Regions from separate parts of the Pantoea sp. KPR_PJ genome, predicted to be linked through region 2. Evidence: riboswitches for the same ligand, from Rfam matches in the RefSeq annotation. Region 2 holds a riboswitch; each other region holds the start of a gene.

Evidence for each region. Region 2 has a riboswitch for thiamine pyrophosphate ahead of HP564_RS01990 (FAD-dependent oxidoreductase). Riboswitches for the same ligand answer to the same signal wherever they lie in the genome.
Region 1: linked by a shared signal. The riboswitch ahead of thiC (phosphomethylpyrimidine synthase ThiC) and the one ahead of HP564_RS01990 (FAD-dependent oxidoreductase) in region 2 are both predicted to bind thiamine pyrophosphate.
Region 3: linked by a shared signal. The riboswitch ahead of thiB (thiamine ABC transporter substrate binding subunit) and the one ahead of HP564_RS01990 (FAD-dependent oxidoreductase) in region 2 are both predicted to bind thiamine pyrophosphate.
Region 4: linked by a shared signal. The riboswitch ahead of thiM (hydroxyethylthiazole kinase) and the one ahead of HP564_RS01990 (FAD-dependent oxidoreductase) in region 2 are both predicted to bind thiamine pyrophosphate.

Annotation. Positions count from the first base shown of each region.
Region 1 is NZ_JABMIK010000015.1:14,974-18,368, forward strand. It holds gene thiE (thiamine phosphate synthase) at 1-222, opposite strand, end outside; gene thiC (phosphomethylpyrimidine synthase ThiC) at 219-2,147, opposite strand; TPP riboswitch at 2,235-2,335, opposite strand; gene rsd (sigma D regulator) at 2,558-3,067, opposite strand; gene nudC (NAD(+) diphosphatase) at 3,222-3,395, shown strand, end outside.
Region 2 is NZ_JABMIK010000001.1:416,438-419,832, reverse strand. It holds gene HP564_RS02000 (SDR family oxidoreductase) at 1-388, opposite strand, end outside; gene HP564_RS01995 (hypothetical protein) at 1,049-1,537, shown strand; TPP riboswitch at 1,583-1,702, shown strand; gene HP564_RS01990 (FAD-dependent oxidoreductase) at 1,846-2,781, shown strand; gene thiS (sulfur carrier protein ThiS) at 2,771-2,968, shown strand; gene HP564_RS01980 (thiazole synthase) at 2,971-3,395, shown strand, end outside.
Region 3 is NZ_JABMIK010000009.1:68,685-72,079, forward strand. It holds gene thiP (thiamine/thiamine pyrophosphate ABC transporter permease ThiP) at 1-710, opposite strand, end outside; gene thiB (thiamine ABC transporter substrate binding subunit) at 686-1,672, opposite strand; TPP riboswitch at 1,718-1,810, opposite strand; gene sgrR (HTH-type transcriptional regulator SgrR) at 1,846-3,395, opposite strand, start outside.
Region 4 is NZ_JABMIK010000002.1:370,714-374,108, reverse strand. It holds gene HP564_RS06450 (hypothetical protein) at 40-387, opposite strand; gene HP564_RS06445 (DEAD/DEAH box helicase family protein) at 539-871, opposite strand; gene HP564_RS06440 (hypothetical protein) at 1,167-1,382, opposite strand; TPP riboswitch at 1,780-1,876, shown strand; gene thiM (hydroxyethylthiazole kinase) at 1,911-2,705, shown strand; gene thiD (bifunctional hydroxymethylpyrimidine kinase/phosphomethylpyrimidine kinase) at 2,702-3,395, shown strand, end outside.

The sequences.
Region 1 (3,395 bases), on a different contig from region 2:
TGCCAGCCGCCAGTAGTCATTGATGAACAGGCGCGCGTGGTAGCGCTTGCCGAGCGCAATCGCCTGCATTACCGCAGGTTCGACCGCCTCATCATTTTGATCCTTAATACGCAGCTGGAGCGTGCGTACCCCAGCCTCAAGCAGGCGCGCAATCCACTCTACGTTATCAACCACCGGATAGAGTCCCAGGCGCAACGCCGTGGCAGGAAAGGCGGTATTCACAGGTTCTCCTTATCCAGCGCATCAGCCGGGTGATAAAGTTCACCACCGCGGCGGCGAAAGGTATCTGCCATCTGCTTCATGCTGACTTCGACCGGCTGCGCCTCGGCTTCCTGCCTGGCCGCATAATCCCGTACTTCCTGCGTAATTTTCATTGAGCAGAATTTGGGTCCGCACATTGAGCAGAAGTGAGCGACTTTGCCTGACTCTTGCGGCAGCGTTTCATCATGATAGGCACGGGCAGTGTGGGGATCGAGGGCAAGGTTGAACTGATCTTCCCAGCGGAATTCGAAGCGTGCTTTAGACATGGCGTTGTCACGGATTTGCGCGCCGGGGTGTCCTTTTGCCAGGTCGGCGGCATGCGCGGCAATTTTATAGGTAATCAGACCCTGCTTAACGTCCTCTTTGTTTGGCAGCCCGAGATGTTCTTTGGGTGTCACATAACAGAGCATGGCGCAGCCAAACCAGCCGATCATCGCGGCCCCGATGCCGGAGGTAAAGTGATCGTAGCCGGGAGCAATGTCGGTGGTCAGCGGGCCGAGAGTATAGAAGGGCGCTTCATGGCAATGCTCCAGCTGCTCAGTCATATTGCGGCGGATCATCTGCATAGGAATATGGCCGGGGCCTTCAATCATGACCTGGACGTCATACTCCCAGGCAATCTTTGTCAGCTCACCCAGGGTATGCAGCTCAGCAAACTGCGCTTCGTCATTGGCATCCTGAATTGAACCGGGACGCAGCCCGTCACCGAGTGACAGAGAGATGTCATAGGCGGCACAGATTTCGCAAATATCGCGAAAATGCTCATAGAGAAAGCTTTCGCGGTGATGCGACAGGCACCATTTCGCCATGATCGAGCCGCCGCGCGAGACGATACCGGTCAGCCGTTTTGCCGTCATCGGGACATAGCGCAGCAGCACGCCCGCGTGGATAGTGAAGTAATCAACGCCTTGCTCCGCCTGTTCCAGCAGCGTGTCGCGAAAGACCTCCCAGTCAAGATTTTCAGCAACGCCGTTCACCTTCTCCAGCGCCTGGTAAATCGGCACCGTGCCAATCGGAACGGGACTGTTACGCAGGATCCATTCACGCGTTTCGTGAATGTAGCGGCCGGTCGAGAGGTCCATAACGGTATCCGCACCCCAGCGCGTTGACCAGACCAGCTTCTCGACCTCTTCCTCAATTGAGGAGGTGACTGCCGAGTTGCCGATATTGGCGTTAACCTTCACCAGAAAATTACGCCCGATAATCATGGGCTCCGACTCGGGGTGATTGATGTTGGCAGGAATAATGGCGCGCCCGGCGGCCACCTCCTGCCGGACAAACTCTGGCGTAATGTTTTCCGGCAGCTGTGCGCCAAAGCCGTAGCCAGGATGCTGTTGCCGCAGTACTTCACCGCGAATGCGTTCGCGGCCCATATTTTCGCGCAGCGCGATAAATTCCATTTCTGGCGTGATTATGCCCTGGCGCGCATAGTGAAGCTGAGTAACGCAACGTCCCGCTTTTGCACGACGTGGCTGCGGCAGATGATCGAAACGCAAATGATCCAGCCCGTCATCGGCCAGGCGCTGCTGCGTATAGCGGGAGCTGATTTGCGTCAGAGTTTCGCTGTCGCCGCGCGCCTCAATCCAGCCGGCACGTAGCTTCGTCAGCCCGCGCTGCACGTCGATAACAGCTTCAGGATCGCCATAGGGTCCCGCGGTGTCGTAAACCGGTATTGCCTCATTCTCTTCATAGCGCGGATCCTCTTTGCTGCCACCGGTCAGCGTGGGGCTGAGCTGGATTTCACGCATCGGTACGCGAATATCATCACGGCTGCCCTGGATCCAGATACGTTTTGAATTGGGAAAGGCGACGCCGCCCTGTAGCGCATTGATAAATGCCTGCGCTTCAGCACGCTGTTCACGTCGGTTGGTTTTGGTGATAGACATAGCAATTTTCCTGTTGAAGGGGAACGTTGCTTGTCCGGAGTTCGGAAGGAGTAACAGAAACAGCAGGCAAAAAGCGCCAGCATACTGATGATGATTACTCTTGTTCCCTTCGCAGGTTCTAACCTGATCAGGTTCCGCGGATCCCGAATTAACGGTCTCAGCCCTTACGGGCACTCCGACAAGATAGGTAAACGATTTTCTGGCTGATGCGTTTGCCGTTTCGCGCCCGAACCGTGCCTGTGACGGTCAGAGCAGGAACCGGCTGTGCTTACCGCGCCAGAACGCTCATTTACTTTAGCTACGGTACGAACGTAGCGTTAAGCAAAACGGGTTTTCAACGCTATGGTCGAAAACCCGTCCAGCATAAAAGGGCTTTTACTGAATAACAAGCATTTTACAACTGATTAACCTTAAGCCGGGCGCGAGAGCTGAGTGCTGTCATTGGCAACCGGTGCGCGTACCAGCTGATTATCCCACGCAAGCTGGATAAGCTTATCTTCCAGCGTAAAGCGGGCTTCCAGCACTTCGCCCACTTCTGACAGTGCCAGCTGGAAATCCACGCAGTTGTCGTCGTCGATAGACTGTTGCAGATGGCCATCGTAGAGCTGCATCAGACGTTCGGTATTGGCTTCCAGCGGGGGATAAATTTGCGCCGCCGCTACCATCGGGCTGTCGCCCTGCATCTCATTAATGACGCGTTCATAGATGCTGAAATGACCGGCAGAAAGATAATCGACCAGACCGTGACAAAAGTTGTCGAGCGCCTGCTCGTCTAAAGTGGTGAGCGCTTCTTTGTTGGGCTTCAGCCCAACCAGGTGGTAATACGAAACAAGTAGCTGACGACGGGCAGCCAGCCACGAATCTACCAGTTCGTTACTGCCACCTACGCGCTCGGTCAGGACATTTAACTGGTTAAGCATTTCTGACTCCATGTAAATAAATTCCCTCTACCGTTGATGCTGCGGCTGGCGCGAGGCCGCCTGCAAGCTGAACGATTTAGGGTATAGTTGTTTGTCTACACACTTAACATCAGGACTTCAGCGTATCACTTCGACGCTAAGGATGACGATTTATATGCAACATGAGATCTCAAGCGTAGACGCTGGATGGTGGATTGTCAGCCATGAACAGAAACTTTGGTTGCCGCAAGGTGATCTGCCGCACGGCAGCGCTGCTACGTTTAAGCTGGTGGGAAGCAAGGCACAGTCTGTTGGTGAGTGGCAAGGCGAGACGGTGTGGCTGGTTTGC
Region 2 (3,395 bases):
CCAGCTGTTCAACCGCCTGATTTACCAGTGACTGGCAAAAGGCTTCATCACGAATATCGCCCGGGATGGCAACGGCTTTTCGACCGGCCGCTTCAATCAGCTTAATGACTTCAGCCGCGTCTGACTCTTCGTCGGGCAGATAGTTAATTGCTACATCTGCCCCTTCACGGGCATAGGCGATAGCGACCGCACGACCAATACCGGAGTCGCCGCCAGTGATTAGCGCTTTGCGACCGGTCAGGCGACCCGTGCCACGATATGAGGTTTCCCCGTGATCCGGCACCGGATCCATTTTGCTGGCAAGACCTGGAACAGGCTGTTTCTGCTCCGCGAAAGGCGGTTTTGAATATTCAACCGGGACGAGTGTTTTATCATTTTGCGTAGTCATGCTTAGCTCCTTGCACTTCGTTTTCGGGTGATATTAAGCCTGGCACAAATGTGAGTTTTGTCACATTTCATCTGACCTGGCGGTAATTTAACCCTCTGCAACAGGGATAAAGATTAATAATAATCGGCTTTTTCAGGCGTAAAGCGGAAGGCAGGTTTTTTTTTGCCATCGCTATTTCACTGCGGGTGTGATGAATAGCTGGGTTTTTATTTAAGATATTGAATTTGTTTGATATTATTAAATCGGTTATTTTGTCTCTCAGAGAGGTTTTTCCTCATGAATATCTGTTAGTTAAGCCCTGAATATGTCGGTAAACCAGACGAGGATAAAATGATGGCTAACATGTGTGACAGATAATGCAGAATGTGACAATTTATTACCTGTGCAGGGTGAGCGCTTTTCCGGTAATAAGCTAAGCGGGAAATAATCTGGATAAGCGCATTAGCCTGGCCAGGGGAGAAAATAGTCTCTTCGGTGAGGCTGTAAAAAGACGCCTCAGCGGCATAAGGCGCTGTATATCCGCAGCTTTGCCGCCTCGCTGCCCAATGCAACCGCCATTATTTTTCTGCGTTGCTGTTTGTCGTCCTGCTCGCGGCTGTGGTGCTACAAGAAGGAAGTACACCTTGATTGCTGTCTGACGGTGATGGCTGGTTTTGCGGAATGATCCTCCTGCTTACCGCGCACCTCACCTTTAGCGCTCTGGCCTTCGGCACGCCTGCCTCGTCGGTGGCGCCAGTGGATGTGCTGCTGGCACGGCTCTCAGCACCCGATACCGCAGGCGCGCTGCTCCAGATCCGCTGTCTGGGCGGCAAGAAAAAAACGGGCGAGATTATCTGCTGGTTCTTCGCAATGACAGGCACCATCTCGCTGCTGACGCTACCCTTTGGCTGGCGGCTTCCTCAGGGTGAGCAACGTCTGCTGCTGGGAGCCAGCTCGGGGGCTGATACACATTTTGCTGACGCTGTACAGACGCCCCACGGCTTGCTTCCTTCGACTACAGCGCACTGCTTCCTGTGCTACCCGGAAACTTCAGCTGACTGGCGCAACTGTCGTAGCGTTTGCCGACATTTATTCCGCCTTAAGCGAGCGACAGCGGGCCGCCGCTGTCGTCCTGACGACGCGCGGCGAAGCCACCGATTTAACGCCTGATTAACACATCACGCTTGACGCCGGGTAGTCACTTACCCTACAACTAATGGCCGTCAGGGGAGTCTCGCCAGAGAGACTGAGAGGCTAATAGCGCAGCGCGCGGTGTAGCGACCCTTTGAACCTGACCCAGTTGATACTGGCGTAGGAAGACTCGTATCCCATTGACCTGAAAAGGCGTTGAGATGCCTGCCGCGTGAGCGAATCCCTTCTGCTTACGCTTTTTCCCTTCACGTATCACGGGTCGTCAACGTCGAGGCCAACGTGAAACGCACGCTTTTTCAATCTGTTTTTTCTGCCGGTGATACACGATGAGCCGCTGGTCGGTACTCGGTAGCGGAGTCGCCGGGCTCTGTGTCGCCACCTTGCTGGCTGAGCAGGGGGAAACGCTGGAAGTGATCGTCAGTGATGAAATGCCTGCCTCACACTGGGCGGGCGGCATGCTTGCGCCCTTCTGCGAAGGGGAGAGCGCGCCGGAACGGGTCACTGCGCTGGGGCAGCATGCCGCGGGCTGGTGGTCGCAGCGCGTCGAGGGTGTGGCGCAACAGGGCACGCTGGTGCTGGCTTCGCCGCGCGATGCAACAGAGCTGACGCGCTTCGCCCGGCTGACGCGCCAGCATCAGTGGTGCAATCCCGAAGAGCTTGAACCGGATCTGGCGGGACGCTTTGCGCGTGGCCTCTTCTTTGCCGGTGAGGCGCATCTGAATCCGCGTGATGCGCTGCGTCAGCTACGCGCTGCTCTTGAAGCGCGAGGCGTTGCCTTTCACGCCGGGAAACCCAGCGGCACCCTCATTGACTGTCGCGGTATCCATGCCACCGATCGCCAGCCCGAACTGCGTGCGGTGCGCGGCGAAATGCTCATCCTGCACAGTGACGATCTGCATTTTTCCCGTCCCATACGCCTGCTGCACCCGCGCTTTCCCTGCTATCTGGTGCCGCGTGCCAGTGGCCACTTTATGCTCGGCGCGACCATGGTAGAAAGCGACGACGCCAGCCCGATTAGCGTGCGCGCCATGATGGAGCTGCTTAGTGCCGCCTGGACGATCCACCCGGCGCTGGCAGAGGCGCGCATTGTCGAGAGCGGCACTGGCCGACGTCCCGCCTATCGGCATAACGTGCCGGAAGTTCGCTATCGCGACGGCGTGTTTTCCGTTAACGGCATGTATCGTCATGGCTTTTTGCTTGCGCCCGCCATGGCGCAACACCTCATGCAACTGCTCAGTCAGGAGTCACATTATGCAAATTGAACTCAACGGCCAGTTAATTGATACCGATGCACAGACCGTTGCGGCGCTGCTGAACGAGCGGCAGATAGACGCTGCCTGCGTAGCCAGCGCTTTCAACGGTCAGTTTCTGCCGCGCTCGCAGTATGAGAGCCAGCGGCTGGTGGCGGGATGCCGTCTGGAAGTGCTTTCGCCTATGCAGGGAGGCTGACCATGTTCTACGGCTTTGTTCCTCAGTCGCGCCTGCTGCTCGGCACCGCCGGATACCCGTCGCCCGAGATTTTGCACCAGGCGATCTGCGCCGCAGAGGCGGAGATCATTACCGTCAGCCTGCGGCGCGAAGGAAATCAGGGCGGTGCATTTCGCACGCTCCTCAGCCAGCTCAACCGCCGCGTGCTGCCCAATACGGCAGGTTGCCATAGCGTTAAGGAGGCTGTGACCACGGCATATATGGCGCGTGAGCTTTTTGATACTCGCTGGATCAAGCTGGAGGTCATTGGCGATGCCGATACGTTACAGCCCGATCCCTTTGCGCTGGTCGAGGCGGCGCGCATTCTCTGCGCCGATGGTTTTCAGGTTTTCCCCTATACCACGGAAGATCTGGTGGTCGGTGAAAAGCTGCTTGAGGCGGGATGTGA
Region 3 (3,395 bases), on a different contig from region 2:
TCGTAACTCAGCGCCTGAAAAATCGCCAGCTCAATGGTGGTCGCCTGCGGGCCGCCGCCCAGCGACAGTACGGTAGCAAAGCTGGCAAAGCAGAGCATGAAAATCAGCGCGCCAGTGGGCAGCAGCTGACGGCGTAGCCAGGGCCACTCCAGCAGACGAAACCGGTGCCATCCGCGTAGCCCAAGCTGGGCGGCAAGCTGGCGCTGCTCGCCGGGAATGCTCTCCAGCGCCTGTAGCATCAGGCGGGTGGCCAGTGGCAGATTAAAGAAGAGATGTGCCAGCAGGATGCCCTGCAGTCCATAGGGCGAAAAGCGGTAAGGGATACCCACCAGCTGACAGAGCTGAGCCAGCCAGCCGACGCGACCATACACCGTCAGCAGCCCAAACACGGCCACCAGCACCGGCAGCACCAGCGTCATAGCGCACAGGCGTAGCAGGAGCTGGCGGCCAGGAAAGCGGCGTCGGTAGAGCGCGCGCGCCAGCGGAATGGCGGGCAGCAGAGAGAGCAGGGCAGAAAGCAGCGCCTGCATAAACGAGAAGAGCACGACGTGATGCAGATAGTCGTCGTGCAGCAGCGCCTGTCCGTCAACGGCAGGCGCGCTAACCCAGAGCGCGCCAAATGCCAGCAGCGCCACGGCGCACAGCAGTAGCGCCGCGCCGCCGCCTGGCACGATCCACAGCGGGATCAGCGGCTGACGGCGCGTTGCCATGCACCAGTCCAGTTGGCGCGCTGCTGCGCCACTTCCTGCGGCGTAAACTGCAGCGCGGTTTGCGGCACGGTCAGCGTCTGATAGCCAGCAGGCAGATCGCTTTTGATCGCCGGATACATCCAGTTGCCGGTCGGAATCGCATGCTGAAATGCGGGGGTCAGCATAAACTGCATAAACTGCTGGGCCAGCGCGGGCTGTTTGCTGCTGGCGAGCTGAGCGGCGACCTCGACCTGCAAATAGTGGCCTTCGCTAAAGGATGCGGCGGCGTAGTTCTCTTTCTTCTCTTCAATCAGGTGATAGGCGGGTGAGGTGGTATAGCTCAGCACCAGATCACCTTCCCCTTTTAAAAAGAGGCCATAGGCTTCACTCCAGCCTTTGGTCACGGTAACGGTTTTCTGCGCCAGTTTTTGCCAGGCATCGGGTGCCTTGTCGCCATAGACTTTCTGCATCCAGAGCAGCAGGCCCAGGCCAGGCGTGCTGGTGCGTGGATCTTCGTAAATTACGCGCCACTTTTGCGGACTTTCCACCAGCTCTTTCAGGCTGGTCGGCGGGTTCTTCAGGCGATTTTTATCATAGACGAAGGCGAAATAGCCGTAGTCAAACGGGATAAAGGTCTGATCCTGCCAGCCATCCGGCAGCGTCACTTTACTGAGGTCGACGCTGCTTCTGGCAAACAGCCCGGTCTGCTGCGCAGCCTGAAGCAGATTGTTATCCAGACCCAGAACGATGTCAGCCTTACTGTTTTTGCCTTCCATGCGCACGCGGTTAAGCAGCGATACGCCATCTTCCAGCGCCACATATTTCAGCTCGCAGCCGCACTGGGCTTCAAACGCTTTTTTGACGGCTGGTCCTGGCCCCCATTCAGCAGAGAAAGAGTCGTAGGTATAGACGGTGAGAAGAGGTTTCGCGGCCAGTGCCGGGACAGACAGCAACAGCAGCAGAGGAAGGATCTGTTTAACCACTTTGCGCTCCTTAGGGAGAATTGTTATGAGTCGCAAAGGATCTGAGCGTAGCAGCCTCTCAAATCCCTACGTCGGTACTAACCGAATCAGGTTCGACGGGTTTCTCTCAGCCTTTTGCAGGCACCCCGTTGAGAACGGCTCATTCTAGACATTTCATCGGCAAGGCGAAAGGCTTACAGCGTCGGTGGCGCAAACCAGGCGGACTTAAAGTCGAACCAGCCTAGCGTATTGAGTCTTACGCCGCGCATGCTGCGCTGGCCTTCAAGCAGCAGCCAGTGATGGAACAGCGGATGCAAAACGTCTGTATCGAGCAGGCGTTTGCTCCATTCCGCCAGCGGCAATGCTTTGCGCCGCCAGCGAGCGGCATCCTTTTCCCAGTCGACAGGCAAGCAGTGATGCAGCAGCGGAATTTCGTAGAGCTGGGCGAACAGGGCGTACTCCAGCGGCAGCGTAAAGTTAACGCTGCCAAGCCAGATATCGCTCTCCGCCTCCCCCCGATGCCAGGTGTCATAATCAACCGCACGCGTTAGCAGCCGTACGTTATGCTGCGCCAGCAGCGGGCGCAGCGCGTTGGCGATGCCCTCATGTTCGACATGCTGGCTGTACCACGTCAGCGTCAGGCTTTCCAGGCCCGCCGGTTTGTCTACCGGTGTCAGATCGCGGCGGTGATGCCAGCGCGGCAGCAATCCGTAAGCGGGATACCAGTAGCGCTGGTATCCCCTGTCAGCCTGGTTCAGCAGCGCAACGGGATTAAAAAGCTGGGCGAGCCAGCGCCGGGTTGCGGCGTCGCGCCCTGTTGCCGAGCGCTGATCGAACAGCAAAAAATAGCAGCCCTCTTCCAGCCGGCTCTCCTCCGACTTCTCATCGTCTTCAGCGCCCTGCAGACGCACGCCCGAAAAAACCAGCTCGTCGCTGATCTCCGGCAGCACCCATATAGAGACATCGTCAATCAGCGCACGGAAGCCGAAGTAGTCGTCAAAGGCTTCAATTTTTAGCTGGCTCTGCTGGTTTCGCACGACGCGATAGGGGCCTGTGCCGATCGGCTGGCGGGCAAAGTCACGCATCTGTGGCCATTCGCGCGGCAGGATCATCGCGCTGACGCTGCCGAGCAGCCAGGGAAGCCAGCTGTCCGGCTCTTTAAGATGGATATCCAGCGTCCACGCAGCAGGAGAATCAACCGCGCTGATATGGGAAAAGAGCGGCTGCGGCTGGAGGCGCTGCAGCGAGGCGATCACATCGGCAATTTCCAGCTCGCGCCCGTGGTGAAAGCGGATCGCCGGGCGCAGATAGAAACGCCAGTGCAGTGGCGACAGCGACTGCCAGTGATGGGCAATATCGGCTTCGACTTCCCCGTTTTCCTCATTTATTCGCGTGAGTCCGTTAAAGATCTGGCGTGCCAGATGCGTTTCCGAACGGCGCAGCGCTGAGCCGGGCAGCAGATTAACCAGTGGCCGATAGTAGAGCACCCGCAGGATATGCTTGCCCTGGCGAAAGCTGCGGCCAAGATGGGCACGGATCATCTGGCGCACTTCCGCTTTGTCACCGACCAGTTGCACCAGCTGATCGATACGATCCTGCTCCAGCAAATCTTCCGCGCGCTGCTGCTGGAGCGCCAGGCCAGTGTAGCAAAAGGTTAGCTGCGAGCGTTTACCGCGTCCTGCTTCAGCCTGCCAGGTGAGCCAGCCTGCCTCCTGCATGGTATTAAGCAGATTGCGCATATGGC
Region 4 (3,395 bases), on a different contig from region 2:
GACTACTTTTTTGTCTTTGTCATACCCGTTATATGAAGATTATTTGGGTTCAGTAATTCCGTCAGTCCATGTAAACTGGTGCTGAGCAAAGTTTTCTACAGCTACCCTACAAATATAATCTTCTGCTTTATGTTTTAACGCGTAGCAATGAGCATCATCGAGACACTTAGCATCTTCCTCTTTTGCCTGTCGTTCTTTTTCGGCGGCAAGAGCGGCATCCTGTGCGGCCTTTTCTGCTGCTTTGATTCGTTGTTCTTCGACGAATTTGGCGTAATCAGCAACTTTCGAAATATTATTTTCACGGGCGACAGGAAACTCTTTACCGTCCTTGAAACCAGGTTTTTGTGCTCTGGCCTCATCGCTTGAGGAGCGGGCGGCACTTGCCACAAAGCAAGTACAATGATCAGTACAGGAACCGTATAATTATTAACGAGTTTATAGGGTAAGTACTTTGCCCGGAGAGTACCGTAACCCAAAACAGCCCAGCCTATCGCGGCAGTACTTGCCAGTAGCTGGCACAATCCAGCGACGGAAAGCATTACGGCCGACCAGAAGCCAGTACCAGTGGCGAAGAAATCACCAAGCTTTTCCAGTGCCGCCAGACAAAGAAAGACTCCCCAGAATCAAGATCTTCATTTATGAGTCTTTTATTTCTGGGCACTAAATCGCTAATCAGTAATTTGCAGTTATTAAAATTATTAGCTGTATCTGTAGCGAGTTTATGTGTATTTTGTACGATAATAAAATTTTCAGCACTACCTTTTATGTTAAGTGCCCGATTGATCATATTACATAATGAAGTAGTTTTCCCTGAACCACACTCAGCAGATACATACTTAAAATTGGTGTAAATAGATGTAGGATTAATCATTTGTATGCGCTCCCTGTTGATAAATTTAGAAAGGCCGATTCATGCGAGTGAATCGGCTTTTTCTAGGGGGGTAGTTGTTTAACTGGGGGCTGTGTAAATGCTTAAATTTTAATTTTGCATGCCAGTTTTGCATTTCGTAATTTTATTATTTCTTAGCTTCTCTATGTATTCTTTTGGTAATCGCACTTTTAATATGTCACATATTCGTGCTGAGGTTATATCGCTACATATCCTGTTTTCATTTTGATCAAAAGTCAGTGATATTTCTGATGTAATTCTTTTTTTACGGACTAATTTATTTAGCGTCTTTCTGTTTGTGCGTATTTCCCTTTTCTTCAGCTATTATTCTCCATAATTTTTTTCTTTTGCTAAGATATTGTTGCAGCCCTTTTGTTGCAACAATACGCATATCTGGTGGGGAATTGTTGAAATACAGGGCTTCTTCATAATATTCTTCCAGTCTTTTTAGATTAGATAATATTTCATTTCCTAAATTATCTTTTACTTTCATTTTAATACCTATGTGTATAAGATTTTATTTTCAGATTTTAGTATTGGTCACAAAAAAGCCTTTTTTCATGAGAAAATAACAGTTAATTACTGTCTCTACAGATTATTTCTGTTGGAGGTAATTACATAGCGGTAAGTAATGAATAAAGTAGGGCATCTACTTTATTTTTCTAAACATGATTCAAAACTTCATTTGGCGATAAAAATGATTAATTCTGTCCATAGATTCTACCTATAACCGTTTTACATGGGTAAAGAATAAACAAGCATTTTGTTTTCCTGTGGGGTACAAAATGGGGTACAGGCTGGGGTACAATGCTCAATAGTGAGATTCGTAAAAACAACCTTATACAAACAGGTAAGCTTACATAACTCACTAATTAATAAAGAAATGTAATCTACACGACTCGGGGTGCCCTTCTTTGTGAAGGCTGAGAAATACCCGTATTACCTGATCTGGATAATGCCAGCGTAGGGAAGTCAGATGCCTGACCGCATTCGCCTTCTTGTTCGCCGGTTGGGAGTTATGATGATTCACACGCCTCAACCCTTTTCCGACGCCGCTTTCGCGCCCGTTCTTAGCCGTTTTGTGCATCAGCCGCCGCTTGTCCACTGCATGACCAATGAGGTGGTGCAAAACGTTACCGCCAACGTTTTACTGGCGCTTCACGCCTCGCCCGCGATGGTGGTCGATAATGAAGAAGCGGCCCAGTTTGCCACCCTTGCCGATGCCTTACTGATCAACGTAGGCACGCTGACCCGCGATCGTTGTGAGGCCATGCTCGCCGCCGTAAGGGCGGCGCACGCCGCTCAGACACCCTGGGTGCTCGATCCTGTTGCGGCCGGCGCCCTGACGTTGCGCACCGATTTCTGCCACCGGTTGCTGGCGCAACAGCCTGCCGCCGTGCGCGGCAATGCCTCTGAAATTCTCGCGCTGGCGCGGCAGGGCGCAGGCGGACGCGGCGTGGATACACAGCATCCGTCGGAGGCAGCGCTTGAGGCGGCACGCGAGCTGGCGCTGCGACACCAGACGCTGGTCGCGATCAGCGGTGAGGTCGATTACGTCACTGACGGCCATCAGACGCTCAGCGTGCAGGGCGGCAGCGCGCTGATGACGCATGTGGTGGGCACCGGCTGCGCACTCTCCGCCGTAGTGGCCGCGTTTTGCAGCCTGCCAGGCGACCGGCTGAGCAACGTTGCCAGCGCCTGTCGCGTGATGGCGCGCGCGGGCGAGCGGGCTGCTGCGCAGACTGACGCGCCGGGCACCTTTGCCACGCTGTTTATCGATGCCCTGTGGCAGCAGGCACAGGAGGCGCGCGCATGAAACGTATCAACGCCTTAACCATCGCCGGTACCGATCCCAGCGGCGGTGCAGGGATCCAGGCCGATCTCAAAGCCTTTTCAGCCCTGGCAGCCTACGGCACCAGCGTCATTACCGCGCTGGTGGCGCAGAACACCTGCGGCGTACAGTCGGTCTATCGCATTGAGCCGGCGTTCGTTGATGCTCAGCTCAATTCAGTGTTAAGCGATGTGCGCATCGATACGGCGAAAATCGGTATGCTCGCTGAAACGGCAATTGTGCAGCTTGTGGCGCACAGGCTGAAACAGGCAGCCATTCCTTTTGTGGTGCTGGACACGGTGATGGTGGCCAAAAGTGGCGATGCGCTGCTGTCGCCCGACGCCATCGCCAGCGTGCGCGAGCTGCTGCTGCCGCAGGTCTCGCTGATCACGCCGAATCTGCCGGAAGCGGCGGCGCTGCTTGAGTGCGCACCTGCGCATAATGAAGAGGTCATGCTGAAGCAGGGGGAAGCGCTGCTGACGCTTGGCTGTCAGGCGGTGCTGATGAAAGGTGGCCATCTGAGCGACCGCGAAAGCCCCGACTGGCTGATCACGCGCAGCGGTGCCGAGCGTTTTAGCGCGCCGCGTGTGAATACGCGACACACGCACGGCACCGGCTGCTCACTCTCTGCGGCACTGGCGGCGCTGCGTCCCCGCTGTGCAGACTGGGCGGAGA